2 regions of the Pseudaeromonas sharmana genome follow, and region 1 is predicted to be linked to the other one. Evidence: riboswitches for the same ligand, from Rfam matches in the RefSeq annotation. Region 1 holds a riboswitch; the other holds the start of a gene.
What was found. A riboswitch is a leader RNA that binds a small molecule or an ion and turns the genes downstream of it on or off. The one in region 1 is predicted to bind cyclic di-GMP.
Positions count from the first base shown of each region.

Region 2: linked by a shared signal. The riboswitch ahead of ACFOSS_RS07165 (immunoglobulin-like domain-containing protein) and the one ahead of ACFOSS_RS08355 (sigma-54-dependent transcriptional regulator) in region 1 are both predicted to bind cyclic di-GMP.

Region 1 covers NZ_JBHSAF010000007.1:128,155-143,003, forward strand. The annotation lists gene flgF (flagellar basal-body rod protein FlgF) at 1-362, opposite strand, end outside; gene flgE (flagellar hook protein FlgE) at 390-1,604, opposite strand; gene ACFOSS_RS08295 (flagellar hook assembly protein FlgD) at 1,617-2,351, opposite strand; gene flgCL (lateral flagellar basal body rod protein FlgCL) at 2,383-2,805, opposite strand; gene flgB (flagellar basal body rod protein FlgB) at 2,808-3,194, opposite strand; gene flgA (flagellar basal body P-ring formation chaperone FlgA) at 3,286-4,029, shown strand; gene flgM (flagellar biosynthesis anti-sigma factor FlgM) at 4,111-4,386, shown strand; gene ACFOSS_RS08320 (flagellar protein FlgN) at 4,391-4,831, shown strand; gene ACFOSS_RS08325 (flagellar FliJ family protein) at 5,078-5,482, opposite strand; gene ACFOSS_RS08330 (FliI/YscN family ATPase) at 5,498-6,829, opposite strand; gene ACFOSS_RS08335 (FliH/SctL family protein) at 6,822-7,505, opposite strand; gene ACFOSS_RS08340 (FliG C-terminal domain-containing protein) at 7,535-8,563, opposite strand; gene fliF (flagellar basal-body MS-ring/collar protein FliF) at 8,550-10,250, opposite strand; gene ACFOSS_RS08350 (flagellar hook-basal body complex protein FliE) at 10,326-10,655, opposite strand; gene ACFOSS_RS08355 (sigma-54-dependent transcriptional regulator) at 10,679-12,058, opposite strand; cyclic di-GMP riboswitch class I at 12,222-12,315, opposite strand; cyclic di-GMP riboswitch class I at 12,448-12,539, opposite strand; gene flhA (flagellar biosynthesis protein FlhA) at 12,725-14,797, opposite strand; gene flhB (flagellar biosynthesis protein FlhB) at 14,794-14,849, opposite strand, start outside.
Region 2 covers NZ_JBHSAF010000006.1:148,881-163,729, reverse strand. The annotation lists gene ACFOSS_RS07225 (6-phospho-beta-glucosidase) at 1-28, shown strand, start outside; gene ACFOSS_RS07220 (TetR/AcrR family transcriptional regulator) at 112-702, shown strand; gene ACFOSS_RS07215 (NADP-dependent oxidoreductase) at 794-1,813, shown strand; gene ACFOSS_RS07210 (type 1 glutamine amidotransferase domain-containing protein) at 1,886-2,569, shown strand; gene ACFOSS_RS07205 (diguanylate cyclase domain-containing protein) at 2,778-3,785, opposite strand; gene gpmA (2,3-diphosphoglycerate-dependent phosphoglycerate mutase) at 4,038-4,790, opposite strand; gene cspE (transcription antiterminator/RNA stability regulator CspE) at 5,201-5,410, shown strand; gene ACFOSS_RS07190 (LysR family transcriptional regulator) at 6,073-6,999, opposite strand; gene ACFOSS_RS07185 (SDR family oxidoreductase) at 7,118-7,975, shown strand; gene ACFOSS_RS07180 (pyridoxal-phosphate dependent enzyme) at 8,142-9,059, opposite strand; gene ACFOSS_RS07175 (RidA family protein) at 9,043-9,489, opposite strand; gene ACFOSS_RS07170 (helix-turn-helix transcriptional regulator) at 9,554-10,291, opposite strand; gene ACFOSS_RS07165 (immunoglobulin-like domain-containing protein) at 10,594-12,786, opposite strand; cyclic di-GMP riboswitch class I at 12,834-12,931, opposite strand; partial or broken gene ACFOSS_RS07160 (IS5/IS1182 family transposase) at 13,448-13,601, opposite strand; gene ACFOSS_RS07155 (glycoside hydrolase family 19 protein) at 13,775-14,849, opposite strand, start outside.

The sequences.
Region 1 (14,849 bases):
AGCAATGGACGGCCATTGACCAGCATGCGCCCGTCAGCATCCACTTCGACGTTGCCAGCCCGGGTGTAGGCCTCCTTGCCGTCGGCGGTCTGTACCGCAAAGAAGCCGTCACCACGGATCGCCAAATCCAGCTTGCGGCCAGTGGCCATCAGCGGCCCGGAGGCAAAATTGCTGCCGGCCGCCTCTTCCCGCGCCAGCACCCGGCTCGGGTAGCCCATTCCGGAGAGCGCCGCCGCCGAGACCTGCTCATAGTCGGCGCGAAAACCGGTGGTATTGACGTTGGCCAGGTTGTTGGCCCGGATCTGTTGGGCCATCAGGGTGTGCTGGGCACCGGACATGGCGGTGTAAATCAGCTTCTCCACGACATGGGTCTCCTGTCAGTCAGCACATCAGAATGAGTTGAACAGCACCTGGGTCATCTTGTCCGCGGCACTGATGCTCTTGGCATTGGCCTGGTAGTTGCGCTGCGCCGTCATCAGGTTGACCAGCTCACCCGTCAAATCGACGTTGGAACCCTCATAGGAGCCCGAGGTCAGCGATCCCAGAGTCCCAGTGCCCGGCACCCCCAGCGTCGGCTGGCCCGAGGAGAAGGTCTGGGTCCAGGTGGTATTGTCACCCTGTTGCAGACCGCTGGCGTTGGCGAAGTTGGCCATCACAATCTGGCCCTGCAGCAAGGATTGGCCATTGCTGAATACCGCCATCAGCGAGCCGTCCTGTTCAATGCGCACCCCGGTCATGTCACCGGCGGTATACCCATCGGACTGGTTGCGGCTGACATTGAAATCGGAGGCGTACTGGCTGAGGCCGCTGACATTCAGCTCGACAGCCATCGGATTGGCGCCGGCCGGGCTCAGGTTCAGCGTGACATTGCCGGTCGGTGACTGCAGCGAACCATCGGCGTTAAAGACCAGATCCTGTACCTGATCAGCCCCACCGCTCTGTACCGGCTTGCCATCCACGTAATAGTGGGTACGCCAGGTGTTGTCACCGGTCTTCACAAAATAGTGGGTCAGGGTGTGTTCAACGCCCAGCGAGTCGAACAGTTTGCCTGACTGCGAGAAGTTGTAGCTGCTGGCATCGTTCGGGTCGAAGGTGTAGCCGGCAGCCGTGGTATCCACCTTGCTGGCATCGGCCTTCAGGTTGGCCACAAAGTCGACCTTGGTACTGGCCTTGGCCGGCACATTGGCCGCCGTGACCTTCAGATCACCGATGACACCGGGCACCAGCTGGCCGTCGGCGTTGACGCCATAGCCCTGCAACGCCATGCCGTTGCTGGCGACGATGCGGTTATCGGCATCCTTCTGGAACATGCCGGCACGGCTATAAGCCACTTGCCCCTTGCTGTCGCTGAGGACGAAGAAGCCACTGCCGGAGATCGCCAGATCCAGCGCCCGGCCACTGCTGACGACATCGCCATTGCGATCGAAATTCTGGCTGACGTTGTTCATCTCCACGCCCCCGGCCTGACCACCACTGTACAGCGCGGCAAACTCGGCACGTCCGGCCTTGAAACCGGCGGTGTTGACGTTGGCGATGTTGTGACTGATGACGTTCAGCTCTTCGCTGACCGCGCGCAGGCCACTGAGGCCGATACTAAATGACATCTGATCTCTCCTTTAGGACTTGGCCTGGCCAAACTCGACAATGCTGAACAACGGAACTGTGCCGACACCGGCGACTTGCAACTGGATATCACCACTGCCGGGCAGCGTGACGCGCTGCACCTCTCCGGCGACGTAATTCTGCGGCGTACTGATGACGCCACCACTCTTGGCTTTGACTTCGAAGCTGTACTCACCTGGCGGCAGGGCGCTGAGATCGTAATCGAGCGTGCCCTGTTTGCTGCCGCCCCACTGCTGGGTGGCGACCTGCTGACCGTGCTGGTCATAGACGTGCAGTGACACCTCATCGGCGGCATTCGCCAGATAGATCTGGCCGCGCACCGGCTGTTCGTGCTCCAGCGTCAGGCTGCTGCTCGGTGCCATCACCTCCTTGCCCACCAGGTTGGTGCTCTGCAGCACCTGCTGGGTATCCTGCATCACCAGCGCCTGCTGTTGCAGCACGCGCAGGTTTTCGACCCCTTCGACCATCGAGAACTGCGCCAGCTGGGTGACATACTGGGTGCCATCCAGCGGGTTGAGCGGATCCTGGTTCTGGATCTGCGCCACCATCATCTGCAAGAACTCGTTACGCAATTCGACACTGCCGGTGCCACTGCCCGTACTGGATGAAGAAGAAGATGACGATGACGCAGCCGTGCCGCTGTTATTGCTAGCGACCTGGGTGGTGGTGTGGCTCTGGAAACTGCTGCCGCGCGCCGTTTCCAGACTGCTGACCTGTGCCAGACTCATGTGCTCTCCTTACGCCGCAGTCACTGCGGGTTTACATCTGTCCCAGACGCAGCAGCCCCTGCTGCATGCTGCCGATACGGTTCATCACTTCGACCGAGGTCTCGAACGAGCGCGAGGCACTCATCATGTCGGCCATCTCCTCCACCGGGTTGACGTTGGCGGTGTAGACATAACCGTCACCATCGGCCAGCGGATTATCCGGCTCCAGTCGCTTCTGCACCGGGCGGTCCGACTGGGTGACACCGGCGATCTGTACCTGGGCCGATGCCATGCCATCGGCCTCCTGTACCCGCTGGTACAGGGTGGCAAACACCGGCTTGATGGCACGAAACGCGGTCTCTTCGCTGCCGGAGACGCTGTCGGCGTTCGCCAGATTCGAGGCGACGGTGTCCAGCCGGACGGTCTGGGCGCGCATCGCGCTGCCGGCGATGTCATAAATACGGTTGAAAGCCATGATCAGCGTCCTTCAATGGCCTTGGCGAGGCCGGAAATTTTCAGGTTGAGAAACGTCAGGCTGGTCTGGAAATCCATGGCGTTATTGCCGAATTTCGCCTGCTCGACCCCCAGTTCAGCCGTGTTGCCATCGGCCGCCGTCTGGTAGGGGACGCGGTACGCCGGCGACGCCAGCGCCTGGTTCAGGCCAGCACCGAGATCGCTGCCGCTTTGTCCCTGCTCGACACGGCGCGCGACATCGGCGAGGATCTGCTGGTAGTCGACATCGCGAGCCAGATAGCCCGGGGTCTCGACGTTGGCCAGGTTACCGGCGATGATCTGGGCGCGCTCGGCACGCAGTTGCAAGGCGTAAGGGTGAACACCCAGGGCCTTGTCAAAATTGAGGGACATAACGGACTCTCCTGTTATCCAACGGGAATGTCAGCTTTATAAACAAGAGTCATGCCAACAATTGAATCCTTATTTATCAGCTAGTTACACTATGTCCCGCCCCCTGCTTCCGCCGGAGCGGGAAATACACCTTCCGCATCGGAAACGGGCTGTCGTCGCACTGCTGCTGATGATGGTGAGCGGCAGCCTGTGGGCCGGAGAGCTGGAAGCCGAACTGACCCGGGTGGCAACGGCCCGACTGGATGAGTACCTGGCCGCCCGGCAGTGGCCGGCGGGCAGTCGTCAGCTGCATGTCTGGCTGCCGGACGGCGCGGCCCACCTGCCGCCCTGCCAGCAACCGGTCACGACGGTGCCGCTGAGCAGCGGCGGACAACCCTGGGGCCGCCAGCTCTACCGCCTGAGCTGCAGCCAACCGGCCTGGGGGCTGCAGGGACGGGTCGATCTGGCGCTGACGCTGCCGGTGCTGTTCACCAAGCGCGACCTGCCACGCGGACACACGCTGGGGCTTGAGGATCTGGACGCCAAGGAGACCGATGTCACCCGCCTGTACCGTGACATCGCCGTGCGCCCGGAAGAGGTGATCGGCCGCCAGACGCTGCGCCGCATCCGTGTTGGCCAGCTGCTCTCCGCCGGCCAGTTGCAGGCGGCACTATGGGTGCGCAAAGGTGATATCGTGGTGATGCGTGCCGGGGAAACCGGCTTTGCCGCCACCATGAAGGGCGAAGCGCTGGAAGCCGGTGGCCCGGGCGACAGCGTCAAGGTACGCAACCTCAGCTCTGGCAAGGTGATCCAGACCTGGGTGGTCGAACGCGGTATCGTCGAGACCCGCTACTGAAAAAAATTGCCGCCTGATTCAAGTTTCTTTTCCGCCCGGTCGCTTGATTGGGGATAGCAGAGCGTTTTGGAGTCGAAAAAGATGAAAATTACCCGCACCGATTTCAGTCCCCTGACCCCGCGTCAGCAGAGTGAGCCGGCCGCCGTCACCCCGCAGAGCCGCCCCGCCGTCAGCCAGAGCCAGACCGTGTTCAGCGGCACTGTGCGTGAGCTGGAAGCGGTGCGCGCCGGGTTGGCACAGACCAGTGAGGTCGACATGGACAAGGTGAGTGCACTGCGTCAGGCGATTGCCGATGGCCAGCTGCCGCTGGATCTGGATGCGCTGAGCGCCGCCATCGTCGATCTGCACCGGTCCTGAGTCGATGACCGCTACCTCGACACGCGATCAGATCAAACTGCTGCTACAAGAGCTCAAGCAGGACGTTCAGGATTACCGCCGTCTGCAGCTGATGCTGCTGGAACAGCGCGACCTGTTGATCAGTCACGACAGTCAGGGACTGCAACAGCTGCAGGAGCGCCAGCACCTGCTGATGGAGACCCTCAGCGAGCGCGCCCGCCAACGCGTCGCCCGGTTGCGCCAGCTGGGATTGAGCGCCGACGATCAGGGCATGCAACGGCTGTTGTCGCGCCTGCCGGAACCCTTGCGCCATCAGGCCAATGCCAGCTGGCACACCCTGCACCAGCTACTGCAACAGTGCCAGACCCAGAACGATATCAATGGCCGACTGTTAGCCAGCCAGGTGGAACTGGTGCGCAAGCTGCTGCAACCGCAAGACAGCTATCCGCAACCGTTGGGTAATTAATGACCTGTCAACGATGACAGGTGGCAAGAAATAAGTTCCCGTCGCAGCCAACCGGTTATTCCACACCATGCCAGCACAGGGCGTAAATAGTATTCCACAGTGCAAGCCATTTCGATAAAAACATTATTTATCAAAAGGTTAATTATTATTAACCCACTTTGCGTGATATTTTGAATAATGCTATTTTCCGGATGGAATAATTTAAAATCACCGCTAACGCCGCGTCAGCGAATTATCGTGGTCGCCTCAACGCCGCCGCGGGCGCTGCGCCAATTCATCCAGCACTTTCTGTTCCGCCTGCAACTGGCGTTGCTGCGCTTCCTGCTCGCGGCGTGACAACAGCTGCTCCAGCCCTTTGACCCGCCCAAACTGACTGCGCAACAAGGCCTCGTGGCGCTGCAGATCGCTGTGCGCCAACGCCAGCTGTTGCTGTTGATGGGCTTGCAGGCGTCGCAGCTGCTGCTGCATGCCGCTGCGATTTTGCCAGGCTAGCGGCGTGGTGACGCCGGCGGGCATCGCCAGCGCCGAACTCAGCTGTTGCAGCCGCTCCAACCGCTGTTGTTCGCGCTGCCACTGCTCACGTAGCTGGCCGCGTTCCTGGCCAAGCTGCTCCAGCGTCTGTTGTTGCAGTTCAAGATAGGGCTTGAGCACCGCGACCTCCGCTTATCACGCCAGCACCCGCGCCAGCTGGTTGGCACTGTCCTCCAGCGAGGCGGCGTCATGCAGTCCTTGCTGCAGATAGTGTTCAATCTGCGGATAACGCTGCACGGCGTCGTCCATACCCGGATCGGCACCCGGCTGATAACCGCCCAGCGGCAGCAATTCGCGCACCTGCTGGTAACGTCCCCACAGCTGACGCAACCGCGTCGCCTGCTGTAACCAGGCCGCTGGCACCACCTGCGGCATCACGCGGCTGACCGAGGCGCCAATATCGATGGCCGGATAATGGCCCTGCTCGGCCAGACGCCGGGTCAACACCACGTGACCGTCGAGGATGGCGCGCGCGGCGTCGGCCACCGGATCCTGCTGGTCATCGCCCTCGGCGAGAACCGTATAGAAGGCCGTCAACGAACCGGAGGCGTGCTGGCCATTGCCAGCCCGCTCTACCAGCTGGGTCAACATGCTGAACACTGACGGCGGATAGCCGCGGGTGGCCGGCGGCTCCCCGACCGCCAGTGCAATTTCGCGCTGGGCCTGGGCATAGCGGGTCAGTGAATCCATCAGCAGCAGCACATCCAGCCCCTGCTCGCGGAAATACTCCGCCAAGCGGTGACACAGCTGGGCGGCTCGCAGCCGCAACAACGGCGACTGATCGGCCGGCGCGGCCACCACTATGGCCCGCTGACGCCCCTCAGGACCCAGCGCATGTTCGATAAACTCGCGCACTTCGCGTCCGCGCTCACCGATCAGGCCGACGATCACCACCTGGGCCCGGGTATTGCGCGTCATCATGCCCAGCAGCATGCTTTTACCGACCCCGGAGCCGGCAAACAGCCCGAGCCGCTGTCCCTTGCCCGGCGTCAGCAGGCCGTTGATGGCGCGCACGCCGACATCCAAGGGGGTGGTCACAGGTTGACGCGTTAACGGATTAGGGGGCGACTGGAACCAGGGCACCCAATCGCCGGCCTCCGGCAGCGGCAAGCCATCCAGCGGTTGCAGCAGGCCGTCGACCACCCGTCCCAGCAGGTGATGGCCGATGCGGATCTGCTCATCGCTGGGCAGGGCTTCGACCCGGGCGCCAGGATACAGGCCACTCATGGGTTGCAGTGGCATCAGGTAACAGAGTTCGCGGTTGAAACCAACCACTTCAGCCGACAGGGTCTGGCCATCGGCGGCATAAACCCGACAACGCTGTCCCAGCGCCAGCGGACAGCCGACCACCTCCAGCGTCAGTCCGGTCACCCGCACCAGGCGCCCGAAACGGCGCGGTGGTGGTACCGGTGTGGCCGCCAGTTGCTGGCGCGCCCGCTGCAGACGCTGCAACAACGCATCACTCATGTTCTGCGTCCGCCGTCATCGTCTGCAGTACCGGTTGTAACAGGCCATCCAGCCGCTCGCCGAGCCGCGACTCGACCACGCCGTGGCACGCCTCGACGCGGCACTCGCCGACTTCCAGCGCCGGATCGACGCGCAGCGGCCAGCCGGCACACTCCGTAATCGACAGCGCCGCCAGCTGGGCGGCATCGCTGGCACTGATAAACAGCGCTATCTCCTCGGCCGCGGCCGGCAACTGGGCAAGCGCCTCCTCGACCAGAGCGGTAATCTGCTGCGGCTGCAGGGCCAGTTCGCGCAACAACACCTGCTGCGCCAGCTCCTGCACCAGCGCCGCCAGTTGTTGTTGCTGTGCCGCCTGCTGCTGGTGCAGCCACGCATCCAACGCCTGCTGTAGCCCCTGCAGGGGCTGCAACGCGCTATCGATACGCTCACGCGCCTGCTGCAGGCCCGCCTGCTGGCCTGCGGTCAACCCTTCGGCATAGCCCTGCTCATAGCCGAGGCGCTGGCCCTGCTCGCGGCCTTGCTGTTCACCCTGCTGGCGGCCTGCCGCCACGCCCTCGGCAAACCCCTGCTCAAACCCTTGCTGCTCATCTCGCGCAGCGAGCGGTTGTCGCGGGCCGCCCAATGTCGGGAAACGGTAGGCATAGACGCGCGCTGGCATCCGGGACGTCTCACTCATGATCCACTCCTGCTGCCTTCAGGCTGCCCTCAGCTCAGTACCGGCTCTTCGAATAACTGGTATTCGATCTCGCCCTGCTCGACCAGCTCGCGTACCAGCTGCATGATTTCGTTGCGGGCATCGGCTACCTTGCGCACCGAGACCGAGCCCTGGCTCTGGATCTGCGCCTCGAGCGCCTGCGCCATCCGTTTCGGCATCGCATTGAGCACCGCCTTGCGCAGGCTGACCTCGGCCCCCTTGAGGGCAATCGCCAGCAGATCCCCCGGGATCTCCTGGGTCAGGGTCTGCAGTGTCTCGTCGCTTTGACGCTTCAGCGTGTCGAAATCGAACATGTTCTTCTCGATCTCCACCGCCATCTGTTTGTCATGCAGACGCAGCAGATCCAGCATCTGGGCCCGATCACCCTGATAACGGTTCAGGATATCTGCGACCTGGCGCACGCCATCGATGCGGGTACCGGCCTGCTCGGCCACATACGACAGGCAGCGATCCAGGGTGCCGCGCAGCTCCTCCAGCACCAGCTCACTGACCTCTCTGAGGTTGGCGACCCGCAACAGCAGTTCATCATGCTGCTCCGCCGGCAGCACATCCAGCACAGCCGAGGCGGTATCCGGGGGCAAGAAGGCGAGCAACACCGCCTGCATCTGCGGGTGTTCATGGCGGAAGAAACGAGCCAGCACCTCTGGCGGAACCCACTGCAGGCGCTCCAGATCCTGGCTCATGACATCGCCATAAATGGAATCCAGCAGACTGCGCGACAGCTTCTCGCCCAGCGCCAGATCCAGGGTTCGCTCGAGGTAATCACGAGAGGCACCGCTGATACCGCTCTGTTGTCGGTACTGGCTGAAGAATTGCTGCAACGTCCATTTCGCTTCCGGCGAGCTGACGCCCGGCAAGCGAGCCATACAGGTGGTCAGCTTCTGCACCTCATCCCGGCTCAATCGCTTGAGCACCCGGGCTGCGGCATCCGGCCCCATGCTCAGCAACAGGATCGCCGCCTTCTCCAGCGGTTCGATCTGGATGTCGACAGCGGACTGATTGAAATTAATGTCGCTCATTGCCACTCACCCATAGCTTGATCACATCGGCCACGCGGGCCGTCTCCTTGTCCGCCAACAGCTGCAGATGTTTGAGCTGGACCTCGAGATCCGAGCCTGGCTCCGGCAGCATCTCCAGTTCAAAGCCATCATAGGCGACACCACCGTCATCACCACGGGCGGCGGTCGCCAGCGGCACCTTGCTGACCTGGGGCTCGCCGAGCAGAGCATCCTCACGCCGGCGCAAGCCAGGTTCAGCGTCGGCCAGGGCCAGCGCGACAGCGGGTTCGTCGTCAGCTGCGGTGTGCGGCGGATGCTGTCGTACCAGTTGCTTGACCAGGGGGCGTACGCCGAGCAGCAGCAAGGCCAATCCCAGCAGTCCGCCCACCAGATAACGCAGCGAATTCTGCCATACCGGCTCACGCCACCATTCGCTCTCCGGTGGTGTCAGCGGTGCCATCACCGCCGGATTGAAATCAAAGCTATTGAGGCTGAACTGATCGCCGCGCGAGGCATCAAAGCCCACGGCGCGCTGCACCATCTGCTGGATCTGATCCAGCTGGGCCTGACTCCAGCCCCCTTTCGGTGCCAGCTGATTGTTCAACAGCACAGCGACACTCAGCTGTTGCAGGCGCCCTTGCTGAAAGCGGGTATGCACCACGGAGCGGCTGTTTTCATACTGACGATTGAACTCGTTACGCTCGGTACGGGTGTCGTTGCTCTTGGCTGCGGTGGTGGCGTTGCCATCGTTAGCCGCCGTAGTGTTCTCGGCCGGTTTCTTGACCGGTGGCTGGTTCGATAGCGAACCGGGAATACCCAGCGCCAGGTTGTCGACTGTCTTGTCCGCCTTGCCGCTCTCGCTGCGCATCACCCCCTTGGGATCGATCTCTTCGCGCGTCTCCTCGACGGTGTTGAAGTCGATGTCAGCAGCCACCTGTACCCGGTAGTTTCCCGCGCCCAGCAGCGGATAGAGCATGTCGCTGGCGCGCTGCTTGATGTACTCCTCCTGCTTGCGCACGTACTCCATCTGCTGCACCGACAACTTGCCGAAGCCGCCTTTATCGCCCAGCTCGCTGCTGAGCAACTGGCCGGCCTGATCGACGATGGAGACCGATTCCGGCTTCATGCCGGTGATGCTGCCGGCTACCAGGTTGGCAATCGCCTCAACCTGTCCGACCTCCAGAGTGCGACCCGGTTGCAGATCCAGTACCACGGAGGCGGTGGGCTTTTCCTCTTCACGACCGACAAACAGGGTCCGTTTCGGGATCGCCAGATGGACACGCGCACTGCGTACCGCATCCAGCGCTATGATGGAGCGAGCCAGTTCGCCCTCCAAGGCATGGCGATAGCGGGCCGTTTCCATGAACTCGCTGGTGCCAAGCCCGGACATCCCGTTCAGCCCCTCGAGCCCAGCCGGCAACGCCGCGCGAACCCCGCGTGCAGCCAGGGCCATGCGCACCTGCGCCAACTGACCTTCCGGCACCAGCACCTGGCCGCTGGAGGAGTCGAGACGGAATGGCACCTGCTCTTTCTCCAGCAACTCGAGAATGTTGGCGGTATCGTACATCTCCTGCTTGCCATACAAGGGCACATAGTTCTGGCTCGCCGTCCACAGGATCACCACTATGATTGTCGCCACCAGGGCGGCCATCAGCGCGATCACCAACAGGGAACGGTTATCCCGGGACATGCGTCGCCAGTTGCGCAACCAATCTGTGGTCCGCTCACGCAGGGAGGGGGACGGCAGAGCTACTGCCGGTGCCACATCACTCATCTCTCATCCTCACAGCGGCAGGCGCATGATATCGTCCAGACCGGACATCAGCTTGTTGCGCACCTGCATCAGGGTGGCAAAACTCAGACCCGCCTTCTGGCTGGCGACCATGGCACCGACCAGATCATCGCTCTGACCACTGTCCACCGCCGCCATCATCTGCGACGCGACGTTCTGTTGCTGATTGATGCTGCGAATCGTGTGCTGCATCGTCGTGGCGAAGGAGTCATCAGCATCGCTGGCCCGCGCAATGGCCGGTGCACCGGACTCAGCCAGCTGCTGCAGCCCCTGCATCCGAGCCAGCATGGCGTTCTGAGTCGTGATGGCATCAATTTTCATATTTGTCTCCGGAGTGCAAGCCGTCAGGCCCGAATCATCTGGTCAATATCCATACCCTGCTCGCGCATCGCGGCCAGCTTGTAACGCAAGGCACGCGTCGTCAGGCCGAGGGCTTCTGCTGTACGGGTGCGATGGCCATCGAAATGGCGCAGTGTCTCCAGCACATACTGGAACTCCGCCTGCCGGCGGCTAGCCGCCAAGCCCTCACCGAAGGCCGGCAAGGCGTCACATTGCGTACCGCGTGAACCCGATGACGGCAACATCAGATCGGCGGGTTGCAGATGCAGTCCGCGGGCGAGAATCAAGGCCCGCTGGATCACGTTCTCCAGTTCGCGCACATTCCCCGGCCAGTCATGCTGCAACAACAGACGTAGCGCTTCGGCCGTCAACTGAAAACCGGGGCGGCAGGCATGTTTGGCGATGAAGTAATTCGCCAGCGGCAGTATGTCGTCACGACGCTCGCGCAGACTCGGCCAGCTCAGCGGCAACACATCCAGCCGGTAAAACAGATCTTCACGGAACACGCCCTGGGCAACACACTCGCGCAGATCGCGGTTGGTCGCGGCAATGATGCGCACATCCAGAAGGATCTTCTGATTGCTGCCCAGCCGCTCCACTTCACGCTCTTGCAACACCCGCAACAGCTTGGACTGTAACAGCAGCGGCAATTCGGAAATCTCGTCCAGCAGCAGGGTGCCGCCCTGCGCCAACTCGAACTTACCCGCTTGCGCCGTTACCGCACCGGTAAAGGCCCCTTTGTTGTAACCAAACAAGATGGCTTCGAGCATGCTTTCGGGGATCGCCGCACAGTTGATGGCCACAAAGGGCCCTTCGGCACGGGGAGAGACATCGTGGATGAAGCGGGCCAACCGCTCCTTGCCAGTCCCGGATTCACCGCCGATGAGAATCGACGCTGAAGTCTGGGCGGCGCGGCGCGCCAGTTGCAGCACCTGGCGACTGGCATGGGAAACGGCCACCAGGTCCGGGACGGCCTCACTGACTCCGAGCGCATGTTGCAGGCAAGCACTCAGTTGCTGGGTATCGAACGGTTTGCGCAGGTAGTCGATGGCCCCCGCCTGCATGGCTTCCGCGGCCTCCCGCCCCTGTGTTGCCGAAACCATGGCGATCACCAGCATATCGGCTCGACGTTGTTGCAGGCGGGTAATAAAGGTCGCCAGCGGCATATCCGGCAGACTGGCATCGACCAACAGCAGTCGTGGCGCATCGCGGCTGACGGCAGCCAAGGCCTGATTGGCACTGGCACACGGCATCACATCGAAACCGTGCATCGCCAGTTCCCGCGTATCAAGATAACGCGCCGGATCCACAATCAATAATGGCAACCGCCCTGCGGCTACCATGGGAATATCTGCCCGCGGGGCAGTAAGTACACTCAACGTCACGACTGACTTCCTTTCGAAAAAACTGCCTGTTCCGATTGAAATCCAGCCAAATGCAGTCCACAGAGTACAAAGACTCCGACATCGCGGTAAAAGCAAGACTCGCCAGGTGGCAACGCTCCCGCCATCTGGGATGCATGGTCCGAACCATGCGTCTCACACCTGCCTTGGCAACCCCGCTGTCATGGTCATCCGCTGAGATGACGTTAGACCGGAAGCTTTGCGTCCTGCCCTTTCGGAACAGTTTGCCGTTTCATGCAGAGATGGACGCCATCTCGTCATGGCCATATCGGGCGACAGCAACATCCAATATGGATAAAACAGATCGGGAGGAAGGGAAATACAACAAATAAAGAATGGAAACACAGTGTGGCATGTCAACAGTCCGTTGCCATGGCAGCCCCGCTATCGTCATCACCCTTGGGTGATCCCAGACCGGAGGCTTTGCGTCCCGCCCTTTCGGTGCAGTTTGCCTTCATCCTGACAATCCCAGAACAACCGCCATTGGCTGCTCATATTTGCTTCCTGGTAACAGGAAGTCGGGATTCCGGACTGATAATATCGCTTCCGAATGAAAAGACAATCACAAAAACAAACAATAACTTATTAATATTCACCGAATTTTACACTTTGCCGCTTTCGCATACTGGTTATTCCTCGCCGGCAGGATCATCCCAAGGTCCCGATGACCTCAATCTGCAACTGCTCCGGGATCTCGTTGTAAGAGACCACTTTCAGGCCACGCGCAAAACTGCGGGCATAACGACTCAGCAGCGGGCGCAACTGCGGCATGACGACCAGCACCGGCGGATGGCCCAGATGCTGCAGCTGATCGCGGACCTGAGGCATCATTTGCTGCAGCTGGCCCAGCAGGTTGGGATCGACCGGGAAGCCATCCAGCTGCACCTTGCCCTGTTGCTGCGCTTGATTCAGCGCGGTCAGCAGCGTCTGTTCCAGACGGTCCTCCAGGGTGAAGGTGGCTAACAAAGTGCGCTCACCAATGATCTGGCGCATCAAAGCGCGCTTCAGCGCGCAGCGTACATCGGAGGCGAGCAAGATCGGATCCTTGGTCAGCTCACTGCTGTCCAGCAAGGTGGTGGCAATCACCCGGATATCCTGCAGGCTGACCTGATCCCGGAGCAGTTGCCGATAAACGCGCAACTGCTGGATCGGTGTCAACGCCGTATTCAGCTCCTCCGCCAGCTTGGCCGAGATCGAGGCCAGATGCCCAGAAAGACGGCCCACCTCCTCATGCCCGAACAGCTCATCCAGATGCTCGCGCATCAGTTTTGAGCTATGGGTGGCAATCACGGTTGCCGCATCGACCACTGAATAGCCGAGATTCAAGGCGCGGGCCTTGTGCTCTGGTGCTATCCAGACCGCATCCAGCCCATAAGCGGGGTCCCGGGTCAGTTCACCGTCGATCTGGCCGTAGGTCTGGCCATTGTCGATCGCCAGCAGTCGCTGACTGTCTACCTGGCCACCGCCGACCGGCACGCCCGCCAGCTTGATCTGGTACTGATCGGGTGCCAGATGCAGGTTGTCACGGATACGCACCTCCGGCAGCAGAAATCCCATCTGCTCGGAGAGCGTCTTGCGCACCCCGCGGACACGCTGTAACAATTCAGCCCCCTTCGCCGCCTCAGCCAGCACCACCAGCCGGTAGCCCAACTCAATCGCCAGCAAATCCAGATGGGGCAGATCCTGCCACTCCAGCTGTGCGGCCGGCTCCTCGCGCTGACGTGCCAACGCCTCGATAGCGACCAGAGGCGCCTCGTCAATGACACGCCGCTGCAGACGCCAGCCGACATACGCCAGGACTGCGGCAAAACTGAGGAAGGCCAGCATCGGCATGCCAGGCACCAGCCCCAGCACCAGCATGACGCCGGCAGCCGTAAAGATGACACGAGGCGAGGCCAGCAGCTGACGCCCCACCTGATCCGACATCTCCCCTTCATCGTTGATGCGGGTCACTATGATGGCGGCCGCAGTCGACATCAGCAGGGAAGGTATCTGGGCTACCAGGCCATCACCGATGGTCAGCAGCGCATACCGCTGGAAGGCCTCGCCGACCGCCATTGCATGCTGAAAAATACCGATGGCCAGGCCACCCACCAGATTGATCACCAGTACCAGCATGCCGGCGATGGCATCGCCGCGAACGAACTTCGACGCTCCGTCCATGGCGCCATAGAAGTCGGCTTCCCGTGCGACCTCCTCACGCCGCAACTTCGCCTGATGCTGGTCAAGGATACCGGCGTTGAGGTCGGCATCGATCGCCATCTGCTTGCCGGGCAAGGCATCCAGCGTGAAGCGGGCCGACACCTCCGAGATCCGCTCGCCCCCCTTGGTAATCACCACAAAGTTGATGATCATCAGGATGATGAACACCACCATGCCGACCACATAGTTGCCGCCAATCACCACCTCACCGAACGCCTGGATCACCTTACCAGCCGCATCCGCCCCCTCGTGGCCGTTGAGCAATACCACCCGCGTCGATGCCACGTTCAGTGACAGACGCATCAAGGTCGCGATCAGCAGTACGGTCGGAAAGACGGAGAAGTCCAGCGGTCGCCGCGCCGAGACCGAAACCAGCAGCACCAGAATCGACAACACGATGTTGAACGTAAACAACGCATCCAGCAGCCAGCCTGGCAGCGGTAATATGACCATCGCCAGCACGGAAAGCAGCAACAATGGAATGCCGGTATAAGAGTGCGTCATGGCTCGCCAGTTCACGGAGTACCTCGAGGTTTATGAAGGTCAGGCGGTATCGGCAGCAAGGGGAGCG
Region 2 (14,849 bases), on a different contig from region 1:
GCTGCCCGCCTTTCATCGTCAGCACTGAGATGCGCAGCCGGAATATTCACTGCACATTGCGGATCAGAAAGCACTAGACGACCGGTCTAATTTTGGTTTACAGTGCACATCATGAATACAGAACGCATCGATACGCGCCAGCATATCCTCGACTGCGGCCACCGTCTGGTGGCACGCAAGGGCTTTGTTGGCGTCGGGTTGGCCGAATTGCTAACCACCGCCGGCGTGCCCAAGGGCTCGTTTTATCACTATTTCGCTTCGAAAGAGGGGTTTGGCATCGCGCTGCTGGAGGCTTACTTTAGCCACTATCTGCAACGGCTTGACGGGCTGTTTGAGCGTTCCGATCTCAGTGGTGGCGCCTGTTTGCAGACCTACTTTCAGCGCTGGATCGAAACCCAGCAGGGGGAGGATGCAGCCGACTACTGCCTGATCGTCAAGCTGGCGGCTGAGGTGGCGGATCTCTCCGAGGCGATGCGAGCCATCATGCTTTCCGGAACCGAGCAGATCCTCGGTCGCCTGGCCGATGTGGTCGCGCGAGGTCAAGCGGATGGTTCGATTGCCAACCCGGCGCCGGCTGGCGAGTTGGCGCAATGGTTATACGAGGCCTGGCTTGGTGCATCCCTGCTGGCCAAGTTGCGCCGAGATGACAGCGCCTTCCGTGCTGTGTTGCAGCGCAGCCGCGAGTGGTTACAGCTGAACTGAGTTAGCTATCCCGGCGGTCAGTGAACATGGCCGCCCTTTTTTTACACTACAATTAGACGACCGGTCTAATATCCGGTTCGGGAGAAGACAGATGAATGGGATCAATCGTCGTTGGGTATTGGCTTCGCGTCCGGTCGGTGAACCGGTTGCCGAGAATTTTCGTCTCGATAGCCAACCGGTACCAGAACCTCAGGCCGGACAAGTGTTGCTGCAGACGCTCTACCTCTCTATCGACCCCTACATGCGCGGTCGGATGAGCGACGCCAAATCCTATGCGCCGCCAGTGGCGCTGGGTGAGGTGATGGTCGGCGGTGCTGTGAGCCGGGTTATCGCCTCGCAGCATCCTGACTATGCGGTTGGCGAACTGGTGATGGCCTACACCGGCTGGCAGGAGTATGCGCTGAGTGATGGCAACGGTCTGTTCCGCTTGGGCGATCTGGTACAACCGTCGTTGGCGCTGGGCGTATTGGGCATGCCAGGTTTCACCGCATATATGGGGTTACTGGACATCGGTCAGCCGCAAGCCGGGGAGACGGTGGTCGTTGCGGCCGCCAGTGGCGCAGTCGGCGCCGTGGTTGGTCAGATCGCCAAGTTGCAGGGCTGTCGGGTGATCGGCATTGCCGGGGGCGCCGAGAAGTGCCGCTATGTGGTCGACGAGCTAGGCTTTGATGCCTGTATCGATCACAAGGCGCCGGATCTGGCGACCCGCCTGGCGGAGGCCTGTCCGCAGGGTATCGATGTCTATTTCGAAAATGTCGGCGGCAAGGTGTTTGATGCCGTGCTGCCGCTGCTGAACACCAAGGCGCGGGTTCCGGTGTGCGGTCTGATCGCCCACTACAACGCGACGTCGCTTCCGGACGGCCCGGATCGCTTGCCTCTCCTGGCTGCGACGCTGCTCAAACAGCGCATTCGTATGCAGGGTTTTATTATTTTTGATGACTATGGCCACCGCTTTCCGGAGTTCCTGCAGCAGATGGGACCCTGGGTGGCCGCAGGCAAGATCCGCTTCCGTGAACATAGGATCAGCGGCTTTGAGTCGGCACCACAGGCGTTGATTGGCGTACTGCGGGGCGAAAACTTTGGCAAGTGCATCGTGCACCTGGCCGATTAACCACGGAGCGGTAACCCTACCGGTTGCTGCGCTATCTCTGAACGATCTCGCTGTAATGACAAGGAATATCTTATGTCCCGTATCCTGATGGTACTCACCTCCCATGACCAGTTGGGTAACACTGGCCTGAAAACCGGTTTCTGGCTCGAAGAGTTCGCGGCCCCCTATTATGTGTTCCGCGATGCCGGTTGCGACATCACGCTGGCTTCGCCTGCCGGCGGTCAGCCGCCGCTCGATCCCAAGAGCGACGAGCCTGACTTCCAGACCGCGGCGACCCACCGTTTCCGTAGCGATGAGGAGGCCACGGCACTGCTGGCAGCCACTCACAAACTGGCCGACATCCGCATCGATGAGTTCGATGCCGTTTTCTATCCCGGTGGTCATGGTCCACTGTGGGATCTGGCCGAGGATCGTTACTCCATCGCCCTGATTGAACAGGCTATCGCGGCGGGTAAACCGGTGGCGACCGTCTGCCATGCGCCCGGCGTGTTGCGCCATACCCGCGCTGCCGATGGTACTCCGCTGGTACGAGGGCATCAGGTGACCGGCTTCTCCAACAGTGAAGAAGCAGCGGTTCAGCTCACCGATGTGGTGCCGTTCCTGGTCGAGGAGATGCTGCAAGCCAATGGCGGTGATTATCGCAAGGGGCCGGATTGGCAGCCGTTTGTACTGCGTGATGGCCTGCTGATCACCGGGCAGAATCCAGCCTCTTCGGAGCAGACCGCTGAAACCCTGCTGGCCGCACTGGCCGGGTGATGCGCAACACCGTTCATTTGGGGAAACATGCTGGCAGCTTGTCTTCCACCAGCACGCTGTAACCTATTCAGGGGGCACGATGGCGGCATGCCTGCCGTCATCGGTTGGTTCCATGGTCACGGCTCGTGTCTTATTTGACCGGCCGTGTGCGCGGGTTTCCCCAGCCGCGTTGGATCCTGCGGCTTCAAACCGCGGGCAGGGGCGTCGCTCAGTGCTGCTGTTTACGTTCGCGTTTGACGAGGTACATCGACTGATCTGCTTTCTCCAGCAGGATCTCTGGCTCGATGCCATCCAGAGGTGCCATCGCAAAACCGACACTGCCGGCAATGGCAAACGCCAGCTCAGGATAAGGGTGGTTCATTTGCGTCTGTAGCCGCTCGATATGGCGAACCAGCGTCGCTGTATCGACAATCGGTTGCATCAGTACGGCAAACTCATCGCCACCAAGCCGGGCGACAGTATCGGTTCCGCGCAGCATGCTCCTGAGTCGTCCAGCAAAAGCCTGTATCGCCTGATCGCCTGCGTGGTGGCCATAGTGGTCGTTGATCGCCTTGAGGCCATCCATATCGATCATTAATACGCCCAGGGGCGTACCATGGCGCCGGGTATGGGCGACGGCATGATGCAGGCGTTCGAGGAACAGTGCCCGGTTGGCGAGTCCGGTCATCTCGTCATGGGTGGCTCGGTAGAACAGGTCATGGGTGGCGTACTTGGCGGCAAAGAAAATTTCGGCACCGAGCACTTCAGTCAGTAGTTGCAACACGCTGGCGTGATGCTGGTTAAATGCATTCGGCTGCCGCGACATGATCTTCAGTACACCGACGCACAGGCTTACATGCAGCAGGGGTAATATCAGCATGGAACGGACACCCACTCGCTGACAGGAGTCAAGATCGACACGCGCATCACACTCAGTGTCATGACAGATCATCATCTGCCCGGAGCGCACGCTTTGTCCGGACAAGCTGGCCTCCATCGGCAGTCGCAACCCCAATTGCCTGGCTGCAATTCCGGCTGCAGCGCGATAGACCATGTAATTGTTTTCGGCGAGTTCAATCACGGCGCCATCGGCTGCGGTCAATGTCAAGGTGCGGTCGACGACCAGCGCCATGACGCCGCCCAAATCCAGCCCCAGCTGGGCAATATTGGTTTGCAGCCGGATAATTTCCAGCAGCTGTTCGCGGGTGGGCAGTAATTCGGATTCGCTTGTGGACATGATTGTCAACGCCATCGCTCAAGGGGCGAATTAAGGCTCTCAAGAGCCTGCTTCATCCTGCTAACTCCTCTGTTAACCATATATACAAACTGAGCGGCTTGCCTATGGAGTATAAAAAACAGTCAATACAGCAGCGCAGCGTATTAGCCGTGCTGTGGTGTGAGTCTTTATTTCCTGTGACGCGCAGGCAAGAGACATAATAAAGGCGCCATGCGGCGCCATTATTGATACAGCCTCGGCAAAGCGAATGCGTTATTTCGCCTTGCCCTGATTGGCGACGGCGGCAGCCTTGGCTGCAATTTCATCGGCATTGCCCAAATAATAGTGACGAACCGGTTTCATCTGGTCATCAAACTCATATACCAGTGGTACCCCGGTAGGAATATTCAGCTCCAGAATCGCTTCCTCACTGATGTCATCCAGGTACTTTACCAGTGCGCGCAAGGAGTTGCCGTGGGCGGCGATGATCACCTTTTCTCCGGATTCGACGCGTGGGCGTATGGTTTCCAGCCAATAGGGAATGACGCGCTCTATGGTAATCGCCAGGCTTTCAGTGGCGGGTAATTGTGAGGCTGGGACCGTGGCATAACGGCTGTCGTGACCTGGGAACCGGGGATCCTCCGGCGTCAGGGCCGGTGGGGTGATGGCAAAACCGCGGCGCCACAATTTTACCTGCTCATCGCCGAACTTCTCGGCGGTTTCTGCCTTGTTCAGCCCTTGCAAGGCGCCATAGTGACGTTCGTTCAGGCGCCAGTCCTTTTCCACCGGTATCCACTGCAGGTCGGTCTCTTCCAGCACGGCCCACAGCGTGGAAATGGCGCGTTTGAGGACAGAGGTGTAGGCATAATCAAACTGGAAACCTTCGGCTTTCAGTAGTTGGCCGGCGGCATGGGCCTCTTGCACGCCTTTTGCCGACAGTGGCACGTCGGTCCAACCAGTGAAGCGATTTTCCTGATTCCAGATGCTTTCGCCGTGGCGAATCAATACCAGTTTCTTGACAGACATGATGTTACCCTCCATTTGTTGATAATAGTTATCATCTGTCGGTCGGTTTGGCAAGCGTCCATGACGCGGGTGGCCAGGAGGCGCTGGTCTTCGGCGACGGCCTGCTCCTGGTTCCCGGGCTAAAGTCTGAGCCTTGTTGCGGAGGCGGGGGCGGTATTCGGCAGCAAGAAATAAAAAACGATATAAATCGGCAGGTTAGCGGGAGTAAAAATCAATTTTGCAAATAGTGCTTGTGATCGATAAATAATCCACGTATCTTGGCACCACTTCTGATGAAGTTAGTGTAACAAGTAGTAGCCCCTCCCTATCAATTCAGTCACCCTCTGTGACAAATTGTTTCGAGTTCTCCCACCTGTTATTTCAAAATAATCACCTTGTGTGATGTTAATATTTATTTCGTAGGTTTAAACATGTCCAAAACTACTGGCACCGTTAAATGGTTCAACTCTGAAAAAGGCTTCGGTTTCATTTCTCAAGAAAATGGCGGTGCCGATGTATTTGTTCACTTCCGCGCCATCACTGGCGACGGCTATCGCTCATTGAACGAAGGTGACCGTGTCTCCTTCTCCGTCGAGCAGGGCGCCAAGGGCCCGCAGGCGGCCAACGTATCCGTTCTCTAACGGATTGCCGGGATAGGCGACGCCTGTCCCGGCCCTCAATAATAATGCAAGGAATCTCTATGCTTTTAAATTTGACACAGGAACTCTGTGTATCCAGACATATTTCATCCGATAGCGAGCGCTGGATTTGTTATACCCCATGTCCGAGCGCAAATAATAAAAAACGTGTTACTTGGCAAAAGATCAGCGGATTATTATCCACTGAAGGCATGCAAAATTGGTTAAATAGCCGCTACCCCGATGGTTGTCAGGCTCGCCGTTTCTCCGAGATGATCGCTGGTTAATTTCCCCATTCGCTGCTTTTCCTTTCCGTTATTCGCCTGCGCTGTTTTGACAATCTCCTGCCGTGAATTGAACGCTGCCTGATCGGGCGGATAGTGACCCTGTTGCCGCGTTGTCACTCCGTCATCGTGGTCGATGAGCTTGCCACGAATGGCAAGCGTTAAGGCGGAGCAAACTGGCCCTGCGCGCCATGGGGCACCTCCCGACCATGACGTCCATCGTCTGACACGCTCAATCCGTGGCAACCGGCGTTCATCAATACTGGCGGCTCACACTCCAGCTCGGTTCGGGCTGTTCAACGTGAATCTGCCACTGCGTCCCTGACGTCTTGCTGTGACGGCGGCGAGCATTCTCAGGCATCCTGACCGTTGCTGCCGACGCTATCTGTGTCCGGGTTTGGTTAACCGCTGCTGGAAATGGGGGAGTTGCGCCTTGATGAACTGCAGAAACAGCTTGGATTTTTGTGGCAGATAGGCCCGGTCCGGGTAAATCAGGTAGGCCGTCGGATGATGGCGTTGCCACTCATCCAGCAACGTGACCAGCCTGCCGTCCTGTAACGGTCGATACACCAGAGAATAGGGCAGATAGGCGATGCCGACCCCGTCGAGTGCGTACATCAGTGACACTTGCAAGTCATCGGATAGCAGGTCCGGCTCTGACTGGTGCTGATACACCTCACCTTGCTTGTGCAAATGCCACGGCAGAATAAAACCATCGACATGGTTGCGGATGCTTGGGTAGTGCTGCAGATCCCTTGGATGGGCGGGGCCTTGCGGATCTGCGTGATGAGCCAACAGCTGCGGGCTGGCGACCAGCTCATAGTCAACCTGTGTCAGCGGCAGGGCGATCAGTGAAGAGTCCGCGAGTTCACCGATGCGGAATACAAAGTCGAGGCTGCCTTTGGTCAGATCCTGGAACCGGTTGCTGGCATCCAGTTCAATTCGGATACCGGGGTGTTGTTGTCTGAACTGACTGAGCAAAGGTGCGAGAATATTGACACTGAAGGCCCGTGGCGCGGCGATGTGCAACTTGCCTGTCGGTTGGGTCGAGATATGCTCGGCTTCTTCCTGTAGCTCCTTCACGGTTTGCTGGATTAACAATGCCTTTGGTAACACCCGCTCGCCCAATTCGGTCAGAGAGAGGGAGCGAGTCGTGCGATTGAGTAACTTGCCGCCTAGTTCCGATTCCAGTTGCTGAATCTTCCGGCTCAGGGTGGTCGCCGGTAGTTGTAGTTGACGGGCGGCCTCAGCAAAACTGTTCAGCTCGACGATCTTGGCAAACAGCGGCAATCCACTCAATTCATGCATGTGGCGATTGTCTCATATTTGGGATAATGAAATGCATTAATGGCGATTAATTGCCTCAATGGGATGAACTATAGTCAGCACCAGGTATCCAGACAAGGACACAAACAGAGGTGGGGCTATGACAATTCTTGTTCTCGGGGCAACCGGTAATACCGGCGCGGAAGTGGTAAAGCAACTGCAGGCAAAAGGTGCTTCGTTCCTGGCCATGGTGCGCAATCTGCAGTCGGCGAGCCGGCTGGGTCTGGCGCCTGCACAGATCCGTGTGGGTGATTTTTATGATGTTGCCAGCCTGGTGCAGGCCATGCAGGGCGTTTCGTCGGTCTATCTGGCGATGGCGGCGCATCCGGACAACCGGCAATGGGTCAGCAATGTGCTCGAGGCGATGAAGCGCAGCGGCGCATCGCACTTGGTCAAGTTATCCGGCATGGGGGCGGCCGAGACGGCAGGCTCGGAGATCATTCGCACCCATGCCCAAACCGACAGGCTGGTGCTGTCCTCCGGGCTGACCTATACGCTGCTGCAGCCTAACTCCTTCTATCAAAATCTGTTTGCCAGCGTTGAATCGATCAAGGCCACCGGGCAGTTTTTCCTGCCGTTGCGTGAGGCCAGGCAGAGCGTGGTCGACATCCGCGATGTTGCTGCCGTGGCGGTCGCGGCACTCACCGAGCCCGGCCATGACAACAAGACTTACCAGCTGTCAGGTCCGGAAGCTCTGACGTTTAGCGAACAGGCGGCGATCCTCTCCGAATTGGCGGGGAAAAGCATACGCTATGTGGCTGTCTCCAGGTCGGTCGCGGAGCAGGCGATGCTCGCCGCCGGCATGGATACCTGGTTGGCAGAGCGACTGGCCGAGATCCTCGACTGGTTTGCCGAAGGGCACTACGACGAGGTGACTGACGATGTTGAAACGGTCTTGGGCCGCCCGGCCAGAACATTCCGGGCATTTGCCGAGGAAATGGTATCGCTGGTTAAGTAACGACCCTGTGACCATGCATCGCGTCTGTGTGCCCGACCAGATGCTGCCAGATTTCGACCAGACGCGCATAGCCCAAAGGCCCTGCATTGCTGCAGGGCCTTGTGCTGTAGGGGGCGGGACTCGGCATCTGACGCTGGGCCCGCGAGGGCCTACCGGGAGCGACCGGCTAACAGGCCGCAGCCCACTGGCGGATCTGATCGATCGTGGTGGTGGCGCCGCCACAGATGATGATGGCCAGTTTCGAATAGGCATTCAGCACGGGATGCCCATCGTACACCACCGACAGGGCCGCTCCACAGGCGGGCTCAACCAGCACACGATGATCGGCAAGGAACTGTTCACAAGCCCCCAGAGCCGCCGGATCCGACACCCGCAGGGCGTGGATCGGATGGGAATGAGCCCAGGTCAGCGCCTGATCACAGACCCGTCGTGCGCCCAACGAGGTGGCCACACCGTGCACCGCGGCCAGCTCCACCGGATGACCGGCCTGTAGGGCGGCATGCAGCGAGGCGGTGCCCTCGGTCTCGACGGCGAGCACGGGGATATCTTGCCAGCCGTTACGCTGCAAGCCCTCTACCACCCCACAGAGTAAGCCGCCACCGCCTACCGAGAGCACAATCGCATCGGGTTTATGACCGTGACGCGCCATTTCATCGATCATGGAGGCATGCCCCTGCCATAACAGCGGATCATCAAAGGGATGCAGGAACGCGTCGCCCGCAGCCAGTAGCGATTGGGCATAGGCATTGGCTTCCTGCCAGGAGGCGCCGTGCACGATCACTGCGGCCTGCTCCAAGCGCAATAACTCCCTGGCGCGCGCCGGAGTGGTTTCAGGCACCACCACGATCACCGGGACGTCCAGTTGCCGTCCGGCGTACGCCACGGCAAGCCCTGCATTGCCGCCGGAGGACGAAATAAAGCGCTGGGCACCCCGCGCATAATAGGTCTCGCAGGCATGGCCGATACCGCGCAGCTTGAAGGAGCCGGAGGGTTGTGCGGACTCGAATTTCAGCCAGATGGCGCGTCCGCTGCGCTCACTCAAGGCACGAGATTCAACATATGGGGTTTCAATGTGCAGAGGCATCGGCATGGCTCCGGGGTGATGGGGATGATTGATGGGTACAGGCTTGCAGCTCAATCTCGACGTCCAGTCCAAACGCCAGCTGGCAACTGACCACAGAGCGAGCCGGAAATCCTGCCGGGAAATGGCGTTGATATTCCTGATTGAATGCGGCGAAATGGGCCATATCCGAAAGCCAGACCGTGACTTTCACCACCTGTTCCCAGGCTCCGCCGCAGGCGATCAGCGTTCGTTGCAGATTGTTCAGGATCAGGCGGGTCTGGGTGGGGACATCCCCATGCTGCGGGCTGCCACTGTCATCCATCGCAACCTGGCCCGAGAGAAACAAAAAACCATTGGCCGCGACCGCTTTGGCAAACGGGAAGGGCAATTCAGTCGGGTAGCGGACAATCGCGTGGCTTGTGTTGAGTGGACTCGTTATGGGCTGATTCATGCGGCTGTGGCTCATGCTGGGTTACTGGGGCGGTGATCAAGGTGTTCTCTGCCGAGCGCAGTCATTACCGCTCTGCCGTCTGAGTGGGCGGCATGGACTTGATCTCATCCAGATAGTTGTAAATGGTGTAACGGCTGACGCCGAGGGCGGCGGCGGCCTTTTCAATCCCGCCTTTGACGATGAACATGCCACGTTCGTGCATCTGGCGTACGGCTTCGAGCTTTGCTTGCTTCTTCATGGCGCGATTGCTGGAGGCGGTGGTGTTGAGTGCGGACTGGATTATCTCGGTCATCAGTAACTCCATATCCGGCTGCTCGATGCTCTTGACCTCGGTGACGCTGCTGGTGCCGAGCAGCTGATCGAGACAGGCGCGTGCCGCGTGCAGACCACTGAGATCCGCATTGATGCAAAACCCGGCAAAGGGGGTGCCGCTACTGTCCCGATAGATAGCCGTTGCGCTGTGCAGTACCGCCCCCGAGGCAAGTCGGGTCTGATAATGTTCCAGCACCACGGGCTCCGGGCTGGCGGTTTGCTCCGGGGTCTGGACCACAGCATTGAAGCCCAGATCCTGGCCGGGGCCTGCCAGCACCGGGCTGCCGACCACGCGCCCCGTGATATGACCATTGGCGATCGCAACCACCGAGTGAGCCGGGTTGGTCAGATCGTGTAAGACCACTTCGGTATTCTTGCCGACGATGCTGCCGACGGTCTTTACCACGCTGGTCAAGACAGTGAACACCAGCTGCCGCTCGGCATTCAGGGCAAGACGTTCGGTATCGGGCAGGGGAGGGGTGTTGGGCATGTGACAAGACTCGGCTGATGGGTGGACCTCGCTGGCGGAATAAAGGTAAACTATCAACAATAAGTTGAATTATCAACAAAGTGTTTATTTTGTTGTAATTGATCTGGGAAAGAACGGTGAAGGCGAAGCGAGGTCGAGCGGATTTGGCTGATAAGAACCTGCCAGATTTCGACCCGACGCGCATAGCAAAAAGGGAGGCATCATGCCTCCCTCGTAATTAAATCCTTATACCATGCAGGTTTTGGAATTAACTCCTTGTAACTAAAAGGTTTATGATCTAATCCCTGCGTGTGTCGCGTGGTTTATAGCTTGATCCAGGCATCGCTCCAGGCGCTGCCGGTACCAGGGGCATAGAAAGTGCTGGTTCCACCACACCAGGCCGTATACGGCCAAGGCTTGCACTCATAGTTGGTACCGCCGTTGCTGACACGATCACCCGCCTTGTAGGCGGTGCTTGCCGCGTAGGCGGGATAATTACCACTGCCCGAGTCACTACTACTAGCCGTGAGTGTAACTGCCACACTGTGATCAACCTGTGCCTGCCCAGAGGCCAGCCCGGTGATCACCAGCTCGTAATTGCCAGCGCTTACCCCATTGGCGACCAGTTGCAATGGACTGGTTCCATCAACCAGTGCACTAACGCTGCCAAAAACGGAGCTGCCTTGTTGCAAGCGGGCAGTGATTTGTACGGCGTTCATGGTCGTAACCGTTAAATCGATGCTGACCTGTCCGTTTGCCACGACATAGCTGCTGCCAATATCACCGATGGTAAAGTCACTGCCGCCAGTGACCGGTGGTTGTACCGCACCGCCACAGTCGCTGTCTCCCTGCTGACGCCAGACGCCCCATTGTCCTGAGGTGCCAGGCTCTTCACCCTGGGTCCACCAACCGGCTTGCCAGCGTTTGCCGTTGTAGTTCACCACATCACCGCCAACGTAAACCTGCTTGGCTTGCCACACGTTATCGCAAACAGCACCAGCCTCGCGTACCGTCACTTTGCGAGTTTGGGTCACCTGCTGACCGGCACTGTCAATCACCTGGTAACTCAAGGTGTAACTGCCGACAGTCTGGCTATCAACGCTACCGACAACCTGGATCTGGCTGGTCAAATCACCATCTTCATCATCCTTGGCTGTAATGCCGGCTAACGCATCGAAGGTCGTGCCAACAGTGATGGTTGTGTCAGAAATCCCGCTGAACACCGGTGTCATGCTATAGACCTCAGCACTGCGTAACTGCTCGGTCACATGGCCATCGCTATCCACCACGGCATAGGTCAATGGATAGAGACCGATTTGCTGGTTATTCACACTGCCCGAGACAGAGATACTGGCAGTCAGATCGCCATCTTCGTTGTCATAGGCTGTTACTCCTGACAAAGGGTCAAAGGCAGTTCCTTGCTTGATACGCACGTCGGCAAGACCAGCAAACACCGGTTTGCCATCTGTGGTAGGCGGTGTGATTTGCTGTCCATGAATGAAGGGGCCGTAACTCTTGATGAATGACTCCCCATAACTGGTCCCGGCCGCATCGCGCCCCATGTCCCAGTTGATAGACCATGTCATGACTCCCCGCAGCGGCTGACTCTGTGCCTTCAGTCTGTTGAAAGCAGAGAACAGATCCTGCGGATTTTTTACATAACCGGTCGCTGCGGCATCATTGTTGGTCGGAATACCAAATACCAGTTTGTCTGACGGGATCTTGTAGAAACCTCGGGTGCCGTTCACCAGCGAGTCGGCGATGTAGTAGATAAAGTCGCCTTTGAGCGTGTCGTTGTTCTGTGCTATCCAGCCAATGCCATCGACCCAGATACCATCGCCGCCCTGATTGTAAAATTGCGGGTTTATCCAGTCGTAGTACCCTTCCAGTGCGCGCAAGTACGGTGTGTATAAGCCATTGCTGGTCAGATATGGAAATTCGGGGGCCATGGTGATCAGGAAGTTTTTGCCCTGGGCTCGATAGTGGTCCTTGACGAGACGTAAGGCAGCCGGAATCACAGTCTGGTTGTCTGCCGCTGTAATTGCGGTTTGCTCGAGGTCGATATCCAGACCATCAAAGCCGTACAACTCAACCAGTCGGATGATCTCATCGGCAAAGGCCTGCTCCTGACCTTTATGCAGTTCAATATGAGCCTCGGCACCGCCCAGTGCCAAGAGTACCGAGCGTCCTTGACTGTTCAACGTGGCAATCTGAGCGATGAATTGACTCTCGCTCAGACCAATACCCGGATCCAGCTTGAACGTCGGTAATACCTCATTGCCGTACACCTTCATAAAGGAGACGTTAACGACATTGTACTGAGGATTGATCTGTTCGAGATTGACGCAGGGAGCTGTACCGCCTTTGTAACCACCACCGTTGCACCAGTTATGCCAATAACCGACCACGACGCCTGATTGTGGGTTGATCATGCTCTGGGTGGTCGTTGCGGCGTGCAACAGCGGGCTGGTGATGCCAAGCAGACAACCCAGCAGGGACAGTTTGAAGTTGTGCATTGTTTCTCCGTTTCTGATTTATAGGTGACCATCCGTCATGAATGGTCAGAGGTAGCCCCGCTGCCATAGGTCATTCCGCTAGAAATAACCAACAGGCCGGTAGCTTTGCGTCATGGCCTTTCGCACCATGTTGCCTTTCACTCCTGAGCCAGACGAAACCAGCACAGTGGTGAAGCTGTCGACATATGACACATCCTGTGCATAGAAACAGCTGCCGTGTCATGCGGCGCAGAAGATCCCCTGCGCCACATCAATGTCATTTTTGGGGTATTTACTCTCGGTGATTCTCAGTCTGAAAATAACAAATCTGATGCGTCGCTTATGTAACAGTGGTCTCTAATATTCCGTTACAGTTATTAACTTTCAGTATTTAAAATATTGATTCATATCACAATTGTTTGTTATTTGATCTGGGTTGGCAAATGTGATGGAGCCCCGAACATGTGGAGACTCAGTCCAGCGCTCAAAGTCGACCGGAAGCTGCCAGATTTCGACCAGACGCACATAGCAAAAAGGCCCTGCATTGCTGCAAGGCCTTGTGCTGTATGGTGCCCGGACTCGGAATCGAACCAAGGACACGCGGATTTTCAACTCTGGTCTCGCTGGTTGTTTATTGTGCAGAGCAAGGCCGAGGGGCTGAAATCTATATGTCGTTGTCATGACCATTACTGGCCTTGGGATAAAACGGCTCAATGGCAGCGGTCATATCCTGCCATGGCAGAATTATGCCCCATGAGGGAGAGGAAAATCGCTTTTCGGGTCTCAGGGCGCTTACTGCTGAATTCACTGTCGGCGAAGGTGAGCTGATGACTCATGTTGCCACCTGATTCATGGCTCCAGATGACAAATATGATCTCATATCAGAGACTTGTTCGAACCGTCCCTAAGCCACCTCTACCAGAAAAATTCAGACACTGGCCTAAGCCAGTGTCTGAATTGGCATAATTATATGAATTGTATGGAAATGGTGGTCATTTATTCACTGCGTTCACAGCTTGATCCAGGCATCGCTCCAGGCTGTGCCCTTGCCGGGTTCATAAGCCCAGGCTGCACCGGAGCACCAGCCGGTGTAGGGGTGTGGCTTGCACTCGTAGCTATCGCCAGCATTACTTACCCTATCCCCAGCCTTGTAGGCGTTGCCCGCCTTATAGGCTGGATAGTCACCGGCAGGAGGCGTCGTATCGCCGCTACCCTCGCCCTTGACCAGCAGGATGTGGGTGGTGCTATGGGAGAGGCCCCCCTCGTCGGTCACCTGTAGACCGATCTGCAACTCGGTGTCGTTGGTCGGCTTGGCCAGTACCAGCGCGATGGTCGCCTGATCCAGGGTGGAGGCGGAGACACCAGCCGGCAGCGTCCAGGCATAGTGCAGCGCCTTGCCCTCGGGATCGGTCGAGTTCTGGCCTGAGAGGCTCACACTGGCGCCACCAGCCGCTTGGTTAGGACCCGTTATATGGGCGACTGGCGGCTGGTTGAGCTCGCCACTGTTGGTTCCCTCGTCGTCGGTGACCTCCACCTCAGGGTAGAAGTGCTGGACGCAGCGGCTGTAATCCCCTTCCTTAAAGGCGCTGAAGCGGGTTTGGTAGCCTACCAACTTGCACGCATAGCTCTTGCCACCGTTGGGGTTGCCCGCCACATAGCTCCAGTCCTGCTCCCAGTAGACCGGCAAGGCACCGGCACCCGCTTCGTCGAAGTATTTCATCCCTTTACAGCCGAGTACCTCGTCTGCCGGCACCGGCACCTCAAGGTAGTTGGCGAACTCGCGGTAGTAATTGATGCGGTTCTGAGACTGGGCGTGCTCATTGGTGCCGCCACACTCCACCCCACCGTTGATGATCTGGGTGGTCACGCCAAAGCCTGGTAGCAGACCGTTCTGGCGGTCATGCTCATTTGGCTGCCAAGTGCCGTCGATGACGTGCAGCATGGAGGGCTTGGGTGGTTGCGGATAGACGTAGAAGAAGATTGCGCTGGCGAGATTCAGCCAGGTATCGGCCACCAACTCCGGGTGATCAAGCAGGGGGCGCACTGAGCCATACATGGCTTCGGAGAAGGGGCCATAGTTGTAG